DNA from 2 places in the Chryseobacterium sp. 7 genome. Region 1 is predicted to be linked to the other one. Evidence: riboswitches for the same ligand, from Rfam matches in the RefSeq annotation. Region 1 holds a riboswitch; the other holds the start of a gene.
The links. A riboswitch is a leader RNA that binds a small molecule or an ion and turns the genes downstream of it on or off. The one in region 1 is predicted to bind S-adenosylmethionine.
Positions count from the first base shown of each region.

Region 2: linked by a shared signal. The riboswitch ahead of CLU97_RS01440 (SusC/RagA family TonB-linked outer membrane protein) and the one ahead of CLU97_RS19955 (TonB-dependent receptor plug domain-containing protein) in region 1 are both predicted to bind S-adenosylmethionine.

Region 1 covers NZ_RCCA01000001.1:4,351,872-4,359,212, forward strand. Annotated here, with positions in the region: gene CLU97_RS19950 (aconitate hydratase) at 1-940, shown strand, start outside; gene CLU97_RS19955 (TonB-dependent receptor plug domain-containing protein) at 1,052-3,796, opposite strand; SAM-I-IV-variant riboswitch at 4,095-4,192, opposite strand; gene CLU97_RS19960 (outer membrane beta-barrel protein) at 4,312-6,537, shown strand; gene CLU97_RS19965 (HesA/MoeB/ThiF family protein) at 6,650-7,341, opposite strand, start outside.
Region 2 covers NZ_RCCA01000001.1:293,709-301,049, forward strand. Annotated here, with positions in the region: gene CLU97_RS01435 (RagB/SusD family nutrient uptake outer membrane protein) at 1-1,085, opposite strand, end outside; gene CLU97_RS01440 (SusC/RagA family TonB-linked outer membrane protein) at 1,103-4,033, opposite strand; SAM riboswitch class I at 4,117-4,215, opposite strand; gene CLU97_RS01445 (type II 3-dehydroquinate dehydratase) at 4,460-4,867, shown strand; gene CLU97_RS01450 (hypothetical protein) at 4,938-5,375, shown strand; gene pckA (phosphoenolpyruvate carboxykinase (ATP)) at 5,428-7,044, opposite strand; gene CLU97_RS24280 (hypothetical protein) at 7,171-7,341, opposite strand, start outside.

The DNA of each region.
Region 1 (7,341 bases):
TATTCACTCTTTCAACAGAAACTTTGCGAAAAGAGCGGATGGTAACCCTAATACCCACGCATTCGTAGCTTCTCCAGAAATGGTAGCTGCTGTTGCAATCTCAGGAAGATTAGACTTCAACCCGATTACAGATACTTTAACGAATGAAGCAGGTGAACAGGTAAAACTTGATGAGCCTAAAGGTTACGAACTTCCTTCAAAAGGATTTGCTGTAGACGATAACGGATACCAGGCTCCATCTGAAGACGGTTCAAGCGTTGTTGTAAACGTAAGCCCCACTTCAGACAGACTTCAGTTATTAGAAGAATTCCCGGCTTGGGATGGTAAAAACATTGAAGGAGCTAAAGTATTGATCAAAGCTTTCGGAAAATGTACTACTGACCACATTTCTATGGCTGGACCATGGTTGAAGTACAGAGGCCACTTAGATAATATCTCAAACAACATGTTGATTGGAGCTGTGAATGCTTACAATATGGAAACCAATAAAGTTAAAAATGAATTAACCGGTGAATACGGTGAAGTTCCGGCTGTACAAAGAGCTTACAAAGCGGCAGGTGTTCCAACAATTGTTGTGGGAGATCAAAACTATGGTGAAGGTTCATCAAGAGAGCATGCAGCCATGGAGCCTAGACACCTTGGTGTGAAAGCTGTATTGGTAAAATCATTTGCGAGAATCCATGAAACCAACCTTAAGAAACAAGGGATGCTTGGAATCACTTTCGCTAATGAAGCTGATTATGATAAAATCCAGGAAGATGACACGGTTAACTTCTTAGATCTGGATCAGTTTGCTCCAGGAAAACAACTGACTTTAGAATTCGTTCATGCTGACGGTACTAAAGACATCATCATGGCAAACCACACGTACAACGATCAACAAATTGACTGGTTTAAAGCTGGTTCTGCTTTGAACCTGATCAAACAACAGGAAAAATAAGATTAATTCTTAGATTAATTAATACAAAGGCGGCTTCTTTCGAAGCCGCTTTTATATTTTAACTGTACTTTAGATATTCAATAAGGCGGACTAATTGGCTTTACCCAACACTTAAAATCTGAATTCAATTCTTGCAAACAAGAACCTTCCTCCAATACCATATTGGGAAACCTGTCTGGAATATACAAACTGGTTATCAGCTGTTAATGAACTTATACTTGGGCTTTTAGAAGGTAGTATATTCAAAATATTATTGCTCCCGATTGTTGCTGAAATATTTTTATTAAAATCATATCCTACAGATAAATCTGTCACGAAGCGGTTATTAAGGATAAAGTGCTCTGTACTTCCAGTTACTCCGTCAAAATTAGCATCTATAACATCCGCATCCGTCACTTTACCAAAGAAAGAGTTTCGCAGCAGGAAAGTAAATCCTGAAACTCTTAATGTATTAGACAAGGTAGCTTTTACGCGCGGTACAGCTTCTTCAAAATACACTCTATTCGGTTCTGAGAAATAATTATCAATCTGGCTTACCAATTTAGAAGATGCATGAATATCTCCGATTCTTTTGGTCTGATTAAAGTTGATTCCCAGATTATTCTCTAAAGAAATCCCTGATGAAATTTTTGAGTTCTGAGAGATGGTAATATCCAGCCCTTTTGTCTGAGAGTCTACTGCATTGGCAAAAAAGTTGGCAGCACTAGCCCTTGCGAGATCAAAAGCATCCTGAAGAACTGCCTGATCCGAACCCGGAGTAAAATTACCGTCAGGGCGGTAGAAAAGATCTGTAAGCACTACTCTGTCTTTAATCTTTATTAAATAAGCATCTGCTGTGAAAGTCAGGCTTAGTGAAGGAATTTTCCATGTAATTCCTGTGCTGTAGGATTGTGACGTTTCCTGTTTTAATTTCGGAATACCCAATGCCTGTGCGGCTTCAGAATTATTCCTGAAAGTACCTACCTGTGTGGTTTTTCCCTGCTGAATCAGCGTTGAAGTAGAACTATAATAGATTTGGGCTAAAGAAGGTGCTCTGAATCCTGTAGAAACAGCCCCTCTCCAGTTTAAATTAGGAACCAGCTTTACATTAGTTGCCAGTTTATAATTAAATGTAGACCCGAAATCTGAATAATTTTCATATCGTAAAGCTCCCTCCAGCAGCCATCCGTCAGTAACTTCCAGTTCAGCATCAGCATAAGCAGCAATACTGTTTCTGTTTCCTGAAACGGCATTTTCCGGACTAAAGCCTGGAAAAACCTGAGCTCCGGCAGGCCTTACATTTCCAAAGAAATCGGTTACTTTTTCATTTTCAGGGGTTTTAGCGGTTACCACACGTCCATAAATATCATAAGAAGCATAAGAGTTTTCTTTCCCAGCATTCACTTTATAGTTTTCGTGCCGGTATTCAGCTCCGAATGCAATGTTCAATCCTTTCAGGACATCATATTTTTTAGACAAATCCAGATTGACGGTATTTTGTGAAAATTCAGATCCTCCGGCATCAAAAGTTCTTGGAGAGCTGTCTGTAAGTGAAGCGTTAAATGTATTCACAACCCCAAAACCAAAGGTGTTTTTTCCAAAAGTATTGCTGAAATCCACATTCCAGCCATTCCATTTCCCTTTAATTCCGGCAGCAAGAGAATAATCATTTACTGTGGCTTCAATCTGAGGAAGATACCCGTTAGGAGTAACTGCATTGATGTTTCTTTCTGTATTCGGGAGCCTGTAAAAACCTCCGGCATTTCCAAGACGGTAGCTATAACCACCAAATGAATAAACCTTCCAGTCTTCATTCACAGGAATCTCAGAGTTGAAAAAAAGCTGGCCTGACTGTAGCTTAGACTGTCCTGCTCTCAGACTGAAATCTTTTCTCTCCAATCCTCTGTAATTAAGTTCCTGAGATGTAAAATCTTTACCCAATATTTTCTGAAGATCGGAAATACTGTTTGCTCCCGAAATTTGAGATTGAAAATCAGTTCCAAAATAGCCAACCTTAGTTGCATATTGTTTAACTGTATTGATAATCTGCTGAGTATTGGAAGTGTTGGTAATATTTTTATACAAACCATCAATATTGACTCCATTCTGCAATGCTCTATAATTAATGGCATTGTAAGCATTGAAAATATCTCCTTCCCTTACTCCCGCTCTGGAATATGGATCACGGTATTGTGCAGAACCTGTAATATTAATAAATCCTGTTTTTCCAATTTTTGCTCCATAATTAAGATCTATGGAAATAGTCTGTCCATCCATACCTCCTGAGAAATTATTGGCAACAGGTGAAGCATATCCACCTAAAAACACCTGTCCGGAAAGTCCTAATCTTTTTTTCAGACCGAGATTGACAACTCCTGCAATGGCATCAGAACCATATTGGGCGGAAGCTCCATCTCTTAAAACCTCTATTTTGTCCAAAGCAAAAGCCGGAATAGCATTAAGGTCGGTTCCCACAGATCCTCTTCCCGGTGTAAGGGTAACGTTTATTAATGAAGACTGATATCTTCTTTTCCCATTGAGTAAAACCAGAACCTGGTCTGGTCCCAAACCTCTTAGAAGAGCAGGATCTACGAAATCAGTTCCATCATTAACAGTGTGTGAAGTGGATGAAAATGAAGGAACAATATAATTTAAGGCCTGACCGATATTATTAGTCGGGCTCTGTTTTAAAATTTTAGATATATTAATGATATCCACCGGAACGGGCGTATCTGTAAGTGATCTTCCGGAACCTCTTGAGCCAAGGATCACCACATCTTCTATTTTTTTAGATTGTAAAGTATCCGTCTGGGCGTAATAAAATGTAGAAATAAGCGCAATAGAAGGAACAAAGATTCTTTTTTTGAAATTATGCATGTTGATTGTTGTTTACTTTTTGTTGTTAAAAATTTGTTTTTGGGCAATACAAATCCTGTAGCCTTAAATTGTAAGGTTACCGTTGATGATCGGAATGTTTGTATTATTTTTTAGAAATAGAAAGTGCTAGCAGCAACAACACATGCGCATGTAGAAATGGCATGAAAACATATCAGAATAATGAAGATTCACTTCATGATCCGAGGAGTAAAAAATTAATGATGGAAGATGATTTCCCTTGTCTTTAAACATTTGATTTTAACTTTAAAACAAAAATTCAAGATGGGATAATGATAGAATGATAAACATTTTTTCCGGAAGTTCCGGCTTATCGATTGCAGCACCTTGCTTGTTTTTGCAGGTTGCTATCCCATCTAGAGATTCTTGATAATTACCCGGCAAAGATATAATTATTTCGGAAATAAAAAAAATTTTAACCTAATTTTTCGATTTTCACAATTGTAGCGTAACAATTTATCTTTTTCAGCGTCTAACCGTATATCAGTAAAAACATTATGAAAAAAACGATTTTCGCATTATCCTTATTAAGCTCTGTCTTTGTTTTCTCGCAGGAAAAAAATAATAAGCCTCAGGAAAAACAAATTGAAGGAGTAGTCATTACCAAAACTAAAAAAGCCGTTGAACAAAAAGCAGACCGTACTATTTTTGACTTTTCAGAACAGCCTCAGCTGAATAACGGGAACGTTCTGGAGGGTATTAAAAAACTTCCGGGACTTGTATCTACGGACATTGCGGGAATGATGTATCAGGGAAAAATGCTGGAAGTATATCTTAACGGAAGACCTTTGAATATCACATCCAATGAATTGAATTCCTTCCTTGAGGGAATGCCTGCCAATTCTGTAGAAAGAATTGAAGTGATCACTCAGCCTGGTGCTGAGTTTCCGGCAACTTCCGGAGGTGCCATCATGAATATCATCACTAATAAAAATGCCAATAAATATTTAACAGCAACTTATTCGGGGAATTATTCTTTCACGAATTATGATAAATTCAGAAACAGAACGACCAATTCCGTTAATTTAAATGCAAGAAATAAGTATTTCGGATGGCAGCTGAATGTGGGTCAAAATTACCGTGAAAGTATGCTGAATGGCCAGCAGGACGAGCTTTTAACGAGTCACACCGACAGATACGGACGCGGATATTTTGCAAAATCCGGATTAACTTTTGATTTGGGGCAGGACAGATTATTATTAAACTACGATATTTATCACAACAATAATGACAATTACACTCTAAGTAACGGTCATGGAGACTTACCATTTGAGAATGATCCGAAAGATTTAAGAGAGGCTTATTACACGTCTTCGGATGTTGCTCATACCAATAGCCTGAGGCAGGAAGCTGTGGTAACGTATCAGAAACGTTTTGCTGACAAGTCTCAAAAACTGGACTTCCAGTTGGGTTATACAAGATCAGACAGTAAATTTGCACAGGATAATTATTTCCAGGACGGTAATTTTGCAGCAGCACCTTATTTACCTATCAACAGTGCTATGAGCGGTTTAAAAGACCTTTTAAACAATAAATCTGTGATGAATATTGCCAATTTCAAAGTAGATTATGCGCAGCCGATCAAACTTCTTGATGGTGGAAAGGTAAGCTTTGGAGGATTATACGAGAAACAGGATTATGATACGGAAAGTTTTGGTTTAACCAATCTTGAATACCAGAGACAAACGGCTTCAACGTATTTAGAGTTTCAGGCTAAACTGAAAAAGTTTGACTTCACATTGGGTTCCAGAGCTGAAAACTATGATATTTCAGGGGTAACAAGATATTTCGACAAAGATGCGAAATTGGTAGAGGCTAATTTGATTCCATTCAATAAGTTTAAACTTTTCCCGAACGCGAGTGTACAGTATAACATGATGAATCAGGTTTATGTTGCCGCGAACTACAACAGGAAAATCAGCTTACCAAGTATTTCTGCTTTGAACCCGAATAACGTAACATTCTCAGGACCGAGTACAGAAGTAAATGGTAACCCGAATCTACAGCCTACTATTTTTGATAATTATGAGTTGAAAATTTCTGCTTTTGATTATGCATTTATCGGGTATAGTGTAAGTTCGGCAAGCAATCAGGTGGCACAGATCATCCGAAAAGACGGAAGAAAACTTTACAACGAACAGGTGAATATTTCGAATATGAAAATTCACAACTTCAACGTAGGGTTACCGGTTCCTTTTATGATTTTCAGCAAGCCTCTGAGCGAAATCATGAAGTTTGATTTCAATCCTGACAAAATTAACTTCATGTACTTATATGCTGGTTATCAGAAACATGACATCGATAATTTAAATAATAAAGGGTTCTGGATTTTCAATATCATGACTCAGATTCTTTTGCCTAAAGACATTAAAATGACAGCTAATTACAGCTATCTGACTCCCAAGGCAGGATATTTCTACTTCACCGCAGAAAAACCATTCAATAACTCTCTGGATATTACACTGACGAAGAAGTTTATGAACAACCGTCTGACGCTTTCTGTTTTTGCAAATGATATTTTCAACGGGCAGATGATGCAGGTACGTTCTAATCCGCCATCAGGAACTCCTGTGATGATCAGCAGCAAGTATGATACGAGAAACTTTGGATTTTCCATCAATTATAAAATTCCGACAAGAAATAAACTGGCAAAAGAGGATCCGAATATCCTGAACCAGACTAAAAAAGAGGATAATGGAGGCGTAATGCAGCAGGCACAATAATCCTTTCCAAGATAAATAAAAGAGGCAGTAATCATTTTTACTGCCTCTTTCTATTGATATTAAAATGGTGTTATTGGTGAAAATATTAGTAATATTAGTGTTTATATTTACATCAAAAATCAATCGTCTGAAACCTCCAGTTCAAAGTATCCACCAAAGTCAGCTGATTAACACTCACAGGAAGATCTGTAATAATTTTTAACGTCTGAAGAGCCATCATACTACCTATCATTCCGGGAAGAGCTCCCAGTACGCCAAGACTGTCACAATCCGGTACATCCTCATCGAAAGGCGGTTCAGGGAAAATATCCCTTAAGTTTTTGCTTCCATTATGATTAAACACAGACACGTGTCCTGAAAATCCTAAGATACTTCCATAAACCAAGGTCTTTTTAAGTTTTACACAGGTATCATTCACCAAATATCTTGTTGAAAAGTTATCTGAACCATCAACAATAATATCATACTGACAAAGGATTTTTTCAACATTTTCTTCATTGATTTTTTCTTCTATTCCGATGAATGCAACCTGATGATTAAGTTCTTTCACGAATTTTTCTGCACTCTTCACTTTGGATAGTCCGACTCTGTTTTCGGTATGAATGATCTGTCGGTTCAGATTATGAAGTTCAACCTCATCAAAATCTGCAACGCCTAAATTTCCTACTCCTGCTGAGGCCAGATATTGGATAACCGGGCTTCCCAAACCTCCGGCTCCAATTACAAGAACCTTGGAAGATATTATTTTCTTTTGCCCTTCCAATCCGATTTCTTCAATAAATATTTGCCGGCTGTACCGTGAAA
Region 2 (7,341 bases), 4.1 Mb from region 1:
TACATTTCCGCAGCTCTCATGTAGACAATATCTGCAATAAGGGTTGGTTTAAACTTAAACTTAGCATACCTCAGCAATCCTTCTCTTCCTTTCTGTCCGTCCCATGAAAACAATTGGGATCTGATATCATTGGCATCGAAAAGATCTTTAAAATAAGGGTCAGCCATAAAACTGTAGTAAAAACTTCCTGATGAAGACACATCCAGATAATGGAAGGCATAACTCGCATCCGACTGTTCCTGTGTCTGTGCATGTCCCCAGATCCATTCCGCATTGTTGATGTCATTAAAACCATCCTTATATTTTTCCGGAGCCATCAGTGGGAATCCTTCTCTTGCAATTTTGGCTGATGCTGAAGCTTTGCTCCATTCACCGGTATTCAGATAGGTTCTTGCTAAAAGGCCGTTTACAACAGCACGGTTAATCTTATCTTTATTATTTCTTGTATAACTTTTCAACAGATTATCTGCATCGGTCAGATCACTTTTAATCAAAGTATAGATTTCTTCAAGGCTCGCTCTCTTCTTCCCTACAGTGCCTGTAGTGGAAGGCTCAGTATAGATAGGAGCTGTAAGCGCGGATTTGTCTTTCAGATAGCTGAACTGGTAAAAACTGGCCAGATTCAGATAACAGAAAGCACGTAATGCTTTTGCCTGCCCTTTCACCTGATTCTTTTTCTCCTGACTACCTTCTGTTCCATCAATTCTTGTAATCACATTATTCATATTATTGATGGTAGAATATAACATGGTCCAGATAAACAGCGGGCGGCTTGCTGTACTGTTCACCATTTCCGTAAAGGCATAGGTAGAAGCAAAACCATACTTATTAGTCAATACTGCTACATCACTTCCCATCGCATCACTGGCTCTTAAGACAGTAGAATAACCAATATTGGCATAGGTAGTCCCATCATTATTGAATTTTGCCCAGGTTCCGTTTACTACGGTTTCTGCACTTTCAGCTGTTTTGAAAACTTCCACACTGTTGGCCTGATCAGTTGGAGCAGTATCAAGATCACTTTCACAGCTTATCAATGTCAAAAATCCGATAAGCGTAAATGATAGATATTTTAATTTTTTCATTGTTTCAATTTTAAAGATTAAAGTGTTGCCTGAAGACCAAATGTGATCGTTCTCATTGCAGGATATCTGTAATACGTTGTTCCATCCAAAGCCTGCTCAGGATCCATCCCTTTATGTTTATAGAAGGTCAGAAGGTTTTCTGCCTGGATATAAATTCTGAATTTTTTAAGTCCTATTTTCTCAAAATAAGATTCAGGAAGAGTGTATCCTAAGCTTACATTTTTAAGTCTTGCATACGTTCCTGAGTATAAGAATCTGGAAGATGTGGATGTCCAGTTGTTTGTTGTAGTACTCAAACCAGGAACATCTGTATTAGGATTATCTGGCGTCCATCTGTTCAGCATTTCAGCACTCCATGCACGTCCTCCGGCACTTCCGTTATGCATGATGGAAGTATAGTCATTATCCAGAATTTTACCCCCTATTTTGAATGTCAGTAATCCTGAAAAGTCGAAATTCTTATAATTGATACTTGTACTGATTCCTCCTGTCAGTTTAGGCAATGCAGAACCCTGCAACAGTTTTGTAGCTTTGGAATATTCTGAAGTAGTTCCCTCTACTGAGTTTCCGCTGGCATCTGTAGTCACGGTTTTCCACAATGGCTTTCCATTGCCCGGATCTACTCCTACCCATTCCGGAATGAAGAAATCGTATACAGAACCTCCCACTGTCAATAATTTAGTTCCTACCACAAGAGAACCTCCGGGCAGTTTGGTTACTTTATTGTTTAAAGTACTCATGTTAACATCCACATTCCATTGGAAATCATCAGTTTTAACAGGTGTTGTAAATAATGAAAATTCAAATCCTGTATTCTGAATGGTTCCGATATTCGCAGGATAATCACTGATTCCCAATGATGGTGCAACTGGCATATTAAACAGAAGATCCTGGCTTTGTCTTTTGAAATATTCGATATTTCCTTTAATTCTGTTATTCAGAATGGCAAATTCCAATCCTACGTTTAAATTAAGGTTGGTTTCCCATTTCACATTATTGGTAGACGTTTTTTCCAGTGTAGTTCCCGGCTCTCCCCCAAGGCTGATAAACTTGTATAGTTCCTGATATGCATAATAAAGCGGCTGCCCGTTCGGTCTAAGTAACTTATCATTCCCCTGACCACCATAGCTGGCACGCAATGTCAACTGATTGAAAACATTCAGGCTTTTAATAAATTCTTCGTTTGAAATCTTCCATGAACCTCCTACAGACCAGAATCTCCCCCATCTGTTATCCTTTTCAAATCTTGAAGAACTGTCTGCTCTTCCTGAAGCTGATAGAAAATAAGTATTGTTATAATCATACTCTACTTTTCCAAGGAAACTTAATAGGCTTAATTTATTACTGTTTCCACTGAAACTGCCTAATAAAGAAGCTGCATCCGGCTCATAGTAATAAGGCAGTGAGAACTGGCTTCTTGTTCCGGAAATTGTCTGATAATCGTATTTGTAGAATTCATGTCCTGCCAAAGCATTGATATGATGTTTTCCAAATTTCTTATCATACGTAAGAATATTACTGGTGGTATAAGAAAGTGTTCTGGTATTTGTTTTCGTCACCGAGCCTCCCGTTTCTGCACCTTGTCCCAGTAATGGATTTGAATAATAATGTCCATTATAATTCACCAAATCAACAGAGAAACTTGTCTTGAATTTTAATTCCGGCAAGAAAGTAAATTCCATGAATCCTTTTCCTGAGAAATTATCTTCTTTATTATCGTTTTTGTCTAAAGGCAGTGTTGCAGCAGCATTCTGATTCTGAAGAGCATTCGTAGGTCTGTATTTTCCAAAATCATAAATTGGATTTCCATCAGCACCTAAAATATAAGTTCCGTCCGGATTTCTTTCATAATAAGGATAAAATGAAGGTATAAATCTTGCTGCATTGATGATATTACTCGCCTTCGAATCGGAAGAAGTCGGAGCCTGCTGAATGCTGTTTGTATAGTTTAAATTCACTCCTACATTCAGCCATTTTTTTACCTCAGAATTGATTTTCAATCGGGTATTATATCTTTTATATCCTGATTCAATTGCCATTCCTTTATCATCAAGATAGCCCAGAGAAAAGAAATAATTGCTTTTCTCACTTCCTCCGCTGATATCAAGATCTACCTGATTTCTTGAAGCTACTCTCTGTAAAATATCCCTCCAGTCATCATTCCAAAGTGCTGATGCCCCTGGCAACAATTTCCCATCTGTCCCTACGGGTTTTGGATAAGCAGTTCCATATGGGTTGATCCCTAATGTAGAAACAAGATTATCCGTTGCCATCTGAGCAGCCTGTTGAGAAGAAACTTTTCCAGACTGATATCCATTCCTCAACGCTTCCCAATACAATTGAAAATACTGATCTGTATTAACCTGTTCATAATCTTTAACTGCTCTTCCGGAGAATCCCTGGCTGATATTAAAATTGACTTTAGCCTCACCTTTTTTACCTGATTTTGTGGTGATGATGATAATTCCGTTAGCTCCTCTTGAACCATACAAAGCACTTGCTGTAGCATCTTTCAGAACACTGATGGATTCAATATCGCTTGGGCTGATAGCGTTCAGGTTTCCGTCAAAAGGAATTCCATCCACCACATATAACGGATCACTGGAAGCACTGATGGAACCAATCCCTCTGATTCGGATGGTAGAAACAGCTCCCGGCTGTCCAGATGCACTGGTCGTTTGAATCCCTGCAACCTGCCCTTCCAAAGCTTTGGTAATATTGGTGACAGGTCTGTTATTAATCTTATCACTTGAAATGGTGGCTACAGAACCTGTATAGCTGTTTCTTTTTGCCTTTCCGTAGGCTACTACCACAACTTCATCAAGTTCTTTTTCGTGGAGGCTATCTTTCGGCTTGGTATTTTGTGCATTGACACTGGTTATTCCTAGAAAAAATGCAGCTACCGGAGGTATCCAAACTTTAGAAGTGAATAAATTCTTGCTAATCATAATCAATTTTATTTATCATATATTAAAATTTAGCCCTTTGCAGAAATATCAGCAAAGGGCATCGATAAATACGATAAACCAAATGCTTATTTTTCCTAAAAAGGCTGAATGTAACACCTTGCCCCACGGGTAGGTTGTTAAGATTTCATAGGGTCAGTTCCCTCCATCTTTCTTTATAAGCCGATCGAAATATGGTTGCAAAGCTAAAAACTTTTAGTCTACAAAACAAGTAGACTTATTTATTTTTCATGATAAATTTTCAAAAATTAACGTAATTTTTTAATAAAACCCCTTACAACAAAGAGTTACACCTATTATCATTTTATCACACATGATAAATATCATTATTAATATCCTAATTAAATAAAAGTCAATCAATGGAGAAATTTTTAGCTGTTAATTAAAAAAAGTTTTTAATTTTATAGTATGAAAGTTTTGATCATCAATGGCCCTAACCTTAACCTTTTAGGTACCAGAGAACCGGAAATCTATGGAAATGTTTCCATGGAAAGTTATTTGGAAAATTTAAAATCTGAGTTTCAGGCTCATAAATTAAAATATTATCAGTCTAATATTGAAGGGGAGCTTATCAACAGACTTCAGGAGGATGATTTTGATGCAGTAGTGATTAATCCGGGAGCTTTTACCCATTATTCTTATGCTATCGCTGATTGTTTGAAAAATATCCGAAAGCCCAAAGTAGAAGTTCACATCAGCAATATTTACAAAAGGGAAGAATTTCGACAGAAATCTGTAACGGCAGCTAATACGGATGCAGTTTTATCTGGCTTTGGAATGGATGGATACAGATTGGCTATATTGAGTTTAAAATAATTCTGTTGCTTATTTTCCCACAGATTGCACAGATTTTCACAGATACCTATGGATAATTAGAAAATGATTCATGAAAATAAAGGACAGGATTTACTGTAATGACATTGGAGCTTATCCTAAGCAATTAACAAAGAGAAAATCTTATATCATTGAGGAAATAGAATCTGAAAATATAAGAATCTGTAATGATGAGGGAAAACTTAAGTGGTATTCAAAATTTTATTTCCAGGCATATAAAGAACCTGAAATAATTTCAATTCATATAGATGATAAAATAGAAAATTCAGAATCTGATGTGATAGAAGTAACCATCGAATTTTCCAACAAAGAAAAATATTGGCTAACCTTCACTACTCCAAAATATTTAGATAACATACTGGACGAAGAATCTTACTTTTCTTCAAGAGATTTTATAATAATAAAAAGTTTAAGTGAAGAATCAATCAAATCAACCATCCAAAAATTGGACGAAAAGAATGAATTGATTCAAAACTGTAAAAAAATATGAATAAAAAAGCCTCATCAATGAATGAGGCTTTTTGTATGTTGATGAGTAACTATTAGATAGTCTGTTCCTGCAATTGAGGTCCTGAAGCTACTAATTTCTTACCTTCTTCAGTATCACAGTACTGCTCAAAGTTTTTGATATATCTTGAAGCAAGATCTTTTGCTTTTTCTTCCCATTCTGAAGCATTTTCATACGTATCTCTAGGATCTAAAATACCTGTAGAAACATTTGGTAATTCAGTAGGAATCTCAAGATTCATGATAGGAACCTGAGTTTTTGGAGCATTATCGATAGATCCATCAATGATAGCATCAATAATTGCTCTTGTATCTTTCAGAGAGATTCTGTTTCCGGTACCATTCCAACCCGTATTTACTAAATAGGCTTTAGCTCCGTGCTCCTGCATTTTACCGATCAGTGTTTTAGAATACATTGTTGGGTGTAATGTAAGGAACGCTTCACCGAATGCAGGTGAGAAAGATGGCTGAGGCTCTGTAATTCCTCTTTCAGTTCCGGCTAATTTCGATGTATAACCGCAAAGGAAGTGATATTGAGCCTGATCTTCGTTCAGAATGGAAACCGGAGGAAGTACCCCGAATGCATCTGCCGAAAGATATACAATCTTCTTAGCATGACCTGCTTTAGAAGGCAATACAATTTTGTTGATATGATAAATTGGATAAGAAACTCTTGTATTTTCTGTGATAGATCCGTCAGTATAATCTGCTACTCCATTGTTCACTACAACGTTTTCAAGAAGTGCATCTCTTTTGATTGCTCTGAAAATATCCGGTTCTTTTTCTTCTGATAAATCAATTACTTTAGCGTAGCATCCTCCTTCATAGTTGAATACTCCATTGTTATCCCATCCGTGCTCATCGTCACCGATAAGGTATCTTTTAGGATCTGCTGACAAAGTAGTTTTACCCGTTCCCGAAAGACCAAAGAATAAAGCAACATCTCCTTTTTCACCTACGTTTGCAGAACAGTGCATAGAAGCCATACCTTTCAATGGAAGGTAATAGTTCATCATGGCAAACATTCCTTTCTTCATCTCACCTCCGTACCAGGTACCTCCGATGATCTGTAGTTTTTCAGTAAGGTTGAACATAATGAAGTTTTCAGAGTTTAATCCCTGAGCTTCCCAGTTCGGGTTGGTAGTTTTTGATCCGTTGATTACTGTGAAATCCGGCTCACCAAAGTTCTCCAGTTCGTAGTGAGAAGGACGAATAAACATGTTAGTCACGAAATGCGCCTGCCATGCCACTTCAACGATAAATCTTACTTTAAGTCTTGTATCTGCATTTGTACCACAGAATGCATCTACTACATAGATTTTTTTAGCTTCAGAAAGCTGGTTCATCACTAGTTCTTTACAAGAACCGAAAATTTCTGCAGTTGTAGGTAAATTTACTTTACCATCCCAGAAAATTGTATCCCTTGTAACATCATCCTGAACAATATATCTGTCTTTAGGTGAACGACCTGTGAAAATTCCTGTTTTTACTGATACTGCGCCAGACTCTGTAAGCTCAGCTTGCTCAAACCCCTGATTTTCAGGAGAAACTTCAGCCTGATATAATTCTTCATAAGAAGGATTATACACTACTTCATAGTTTCCTTTAATCCCTAATTTCTCTAAATCCTGGATGATTTTAGTGTGTTTCATTTTACTTATATTTTCTATTTCTTTATTGACTTCAACAAAAATAATATTAATTATTTGTTAAAGGTGGTTTAAATATACTGATATAAGTCAGAATGACAAATAAAAAACAGGACTATAAACAATTGATTATAAATCAATTATATTTTGCCATTCAAAAACGGTTGTAAAACCTTTCTCCCAAAAATAGTTCTTATAGTCCCCAAATTTGGCACTCATTACAAAATCTCCACCCCATGCGCCTAAACTTTTGACAAAAGAAGGGCAATCTGAGAAGAATTTTTCTTTAACTGTCGATAT